One region of the Bradyrhizobium ganzhouense genome, then DNA from elsewhere that is predicted to be linked to it. Evidence: riboswitches for the same ligand, from Rfam matches in the RefSeq annotation. Region 1 holds a riboswitch; the other holds the start of a gene.
What was found. Region 1 has a riboswitch for glycine ahead of ACLFLU_RS27395 (D-amino acid dehydrogenase). Riboswitches for the same ligand answer to the same signal wherever they lie in the genome.
Positions count from the first base shown of each region.

Region 2: linked by a shared signal. The riboswitch ahead of gcvT (glycine cleavage system aminomethyltransferase GcvT) and the one ahead of ACLFLU_RS27395 (D-amino acid dehydrogenase) in region 1 are both predicted to bind glycine.

Region 1 covers NZ_CP181318.1:5,931,860-5,934,057, forward strand. Annotated here, with positions in the region: gene ACLFLU_RS27390 (M20/M25/M40 family metallo-hydrolase) at 1-1,026, shown strand, start outside; glycine riboswitch at 1,121-1,225, shown strand; glycine riboswitch at 1,229-1,340, shown strand; gene ACLFLU_RS27395 (D-amino acid dehydrogenase) at 1,408-2,198, shown strand, end outside.
Region 2 covers NZ_CP181318.1:6,083,480-6,085,677, reverse strand. Annotated here, with positions in the region: gene gcvT (glycine cleavage system aminomethyltransferase GcvT) at 1-706, opposite strand, end outside; glycine riboswitch at 852-940, opposite strand; gene alaS (alanine--tRNA ligase) at 1,185-2,198, shown strand, end outside.

The DNA.
Region 1 (2,198 bases):
ATGCTCGATATCGCAGCGCGGGATATGGCGATCATGGGTGCGACCATCGAACGCATTGCCGGCCGGCAGGGCTTCGGCGGCGTCGTCCGCGCGCGCTTCCCGCATCCGAAGCAAGGCGAGCCGGGCATCCTGATCGCCGGCCACATGGATACCGTCCACCCGGTCGGCACCATCGAGAAGCTGAAATGGCGCCGCGAGGGCAACAAGTGCTACGGCCCGGGCATCTACGACATGAAGGGCGGCAATTATCTCTCGCTGGAAGCGATCCGGCAGCTGGTGCACGCCTCTTTCACCACGCCGTTGCCGATCACCATTCTGTTCACGCCGGACGAGGAAGTCGGCACGCCCTCGACGCGCGACATCATCGAGGCGGAAGCTGCGCGCAACAAATATGTGCTGGTGCCCGAGCCCGGCCGCGCCGACAACGGCGTCACCACCGGACGCTACGCCATCGCGCGATTCAATTTGGAGGCGACGGGGCGGCCCAGCCACGCCGGCGCGACATTGTCGGCGGGACGCTCGGCGATCCGCGAGATGGCGCGGCAGATTCTTGCGATCGACGCGATGACGACGGAGGACTGCACCTTCTCGGTCGGCGTCGTGCATGGCGGACAGTGGGTCAATTGCGTTGCAACGACCGCCACCGGCGAGGCGCTCTCCATGGCCAAGCGCCAGGCCGATCTCGACCGCGGCGTCGAGCGGATGCTGGCACTCTCAGGCACAGCGAATGACGTCTCCTTCAAGGTGACGCGCGGCGTGACGCGGCCGGTGTGGGAGCCGGATGCCGGCACCATGGCGCTGTATGACAAGGCCCGCGGCATCGCCAAATCTCTTGGCGCGGAATTACCGCATGCGAGCTCGGGCGGAGGATCCGACGGCAACTTTACGGGCGCGATGGGCATCCCGACGCTCGATGGTCTCGGTGTGCGCGGCGGCAACGGCCACACGCTCGAGGAGTTCATCGAGGTCGATAGTCTGGTTGAACGTAGTCGCCTGATGGCCGGTTTGCTGGCGACGCTGGATTAATTGAATCACCTTCGCACTGCACAATGCATTGGCAGCCGCGGTTGAAATTTAGCCTTGTCTAAAAATGAGGCGCATCGTACTGCTCGATGGTCCACGCGACGATGCGGGAGAGATCGCAACGAAGGCATCCAGCTTTCGTTGCGGCGCCGACGGAGCAACCGCCCCGGAAACTCTCAGGCAAAAGGACTGTATCGTCAGGACGATCTGGAGAGAGACGGCACGATTTGATCGTCGTGACGTCCACCGAAGGGGATAGTCCACGGAGACCTCGCGAGGTCTCTGTCGGATCAAGCTCTCAGGTAACCGTGACAGATGGGGCGCCGCCAACGGCTTTCGGGCCGGCGGTTAGCCGTCTCTAACTCACGGGAGCCCCAACTCAACATGACCCATATCGCCATCATCGGCGCCGGCATCACCGGCGTTACGACCGCCTATGCCCTGCTCGAACGCGGCTACAAAGTAACGGTGCTCGACAAGCATCGCTACGCCGCGATGGAGACCTCGTTTGCGAACGGCGGACAGCTCTCCGCCAGCAATGCCGAGGTGTGGAACAGCACCGCGACGATCCTGAAAGGCCTTCGCTGGATGTTCCGGCGCGATGCGCCGCTGCTGATGAACCCGCGGCCGAACTGGCACAAATATTCGTGGATGAGCGAGTTCGTCGCCAATATCGGCAACTACCGCGCCAACACGATTCAAACCACGCGGCTCGCGATCGAAGCCCGCAAGCATCTGTTCGAGATCGCAACGCGCGAAGGCATCGACTTCGATCTCGAACGCCGCGGCATCCTGCACATCTATCACGACAAGAAGGGCTTTGAGTCCGGCCTGCGCGTCAATGCGCTGCTGCAGGAAGGCGGCCTCGATCGGCGCCCGGTGACGCCGGAGGAAATCCGCAGCATCGAGCCGACGCTGCGCAAGGATTATTACGGCGGCTTCTTCACGCCGTCGGATGCGACCGGCGACATCCACAAGTTCACGCGCGGGCTGGCAGAGGCCTGCAAGCGTCGCGGCGCAACCTTCATCCATGAAGCGAACATCGATTCCATCGCGCAAGCCGGTGGCGGCTTTGTGCTCGGCTGGGCCGATCTTTCCACAAGCGACGCGGTCGCCTCCGCGCGCGGCATGCTGAAGGTCGATGGCGTCGTGGTCTGCGCCGGCGTTGCCAGCCG
Region 2 (2,198 bases), 150 kb from region 1:
CGCGGGCCCCTAAGCCGATCGGCATCACATCAGGATTGTCCAGCAGCGTCTTGGCGAGGTGTTCGGCATCCGCAGCGAGGACCGAAATCTCGAACCCGTCCTCGCCGGTATAGCCCGAGCGCGAGACGAAACAGGCGAGGCCGGCGACCTGATGCGGGCCGGCGTCCATGAACTTCATGGCGGGGGCTTCTGCACACAATTTCGCCACTGCTGACTCGGCCTTCGGGCCCTGCAGCGCGATCAGTGCACGATCGGCGAGCGAATCGATGACGCAGGTCTCGGAGAGATTCGCGCGCAGATGCGCCTCGTCCTCAGCCTTGCAGGCGGCATTGACGACCAGGAACAAATGATCGCCGAAATTGGCGACCATCAGATCGTCCAGAAGGCCGCCGTCGGGATTGGTGAACTGGGCGTAGCGCTGTCGCCCCGGTGCAATCGCCACGATATCCTGCGGCACCAGCCGCTCCAGCGCGCGGGCGGCGTCCTCGACTTTGCCGGATTTCGGCCGAAGCGCGATCTGGCCCATATGGGAGACGTCGAACAGGCCGGCCTGGTTGCGGGTCTGGAGATGCTCTTTGAGCACGCCCGCGGGGTACTGCACGGGCATGTCATAGCCCGCGAACGGCACCATCTTGCCGCCGAGCGACACATGCAGGTTGTAAAGGGGGGTACGTCTAAGGGATTCTCGGTCGTCGCGCGCAAACATCACAGGGGCCCTCGGCGGTTCCCCGAGGAGGATTCCCCGTGGACACCAGTCGAAGCCCCATCTGTCGCTGTGCCTGAGAGTATTATCCCGTCGGCGGACGCAGTCCGGGCCTTAAGCCCGTCGGCGCCTCTTTCCAGATGTCGTCAAAGCCACGCGGTCCTTTTGCCTGAGAGTTTCCGGGGCGGTTGCTCCTTCGGCGCCGGCAGTGAAGCCGGTCTCTCCCGACGTGGCCGTACGATACAGATGGGTACAGACCACAGCCCGGCCAAGCCTGTCAACGCGCACCTGACGGCTTTCAACGGGATTGCCAAGGGGACTGCCAAGGGATTGCGCGACTGCGGCAACCCTCTGATCTCTCTGCACAGTTTCTGGACAGCGAAGCTGGCCTTGTCTAAAAGCGCTTTGGCCCGCAGATATCAGCCCGAATCCCAGGTTTGGACGGCAGGAAGCGGGTCCAAGCACACCCGATTGGATGAACATGAGCGGCGTCAACGAGATCAGGTCGACCTTTCTGAACTTCTTTGCCGAGAACGGCCACGAGATCGTGTCGTCCTCGCCATTGGTGCCGCGCAACGACCCGACGTTGATGTTCACCAATGCCGGCATGGTGCAGTTCAAGAACGTCTTTACCGGCGTCGAGAAGCGGCCCTATCAGCGCGCCACCACCTCGCAGAAATGCGTGCGCGCCGGCGGCAAGCACAACGATCTGGACAATGTCGGCTACACCGCGCGCCATCTCACCTTCTTCGAAATGCTCGGCAACTTCTCGTTCGGCGACTATTTCAAGGAGCGCGCGATCGAGCTGGCCTGGAAGCTCATCACCAAGGATTTTGGGCTGAACAAGGACAAGCTGCTCGTCACCGTCTACCACACCGACGATGAGGCGCACGGGCTCTGGAAGAAGATCGCCGGCTTCTCCGATGACCGCATCATCCGCATCCCGACCTCGGATAATTTCTGGGCGATGGGCGACACCGGCCCGTGCGGCCCGTGCTCGGAGATCTTCATCGACCGCGGCGACCACATCTGGGGCGGCCCTCCGGGCTCGCCTGAAGAGGACGGCGATCGCTTCCTCGAATTCTGGAATCTCGTCTTCATGCAATACGAGCAGGTGACGAAAGAGCAGCGCGTGGATCTGCCGCGTCCCTCGATCGACACCGGCATGGGCCTGGAGCGCATGGCCTGCATCATGCAGGGCGTCGACAGCGTGTTCGAGACCGATCTGTTCCGCCATTTGATCGACGCGACGTCGTCCGCGTTGGGCCACGGACCGAACGAGCAGACGGTCGCCTCGTTCCGCGTCATTGCCGACCACTTACGCTCCTCGGCCTTCCTGGTCGCCGATGGCGTGCTGCCCTCGAACGAGGGCCGCGGCTATGTGCTGCGCCGGATCATGCGCCGCGCGATGCGCCATGCGCAGCTGCTGGGTGCGAAAGAGCCGCTGATGCATCGCCTGGTCTGGGCGCTGGTCCGCGAGATGGGCCAGGCCTAT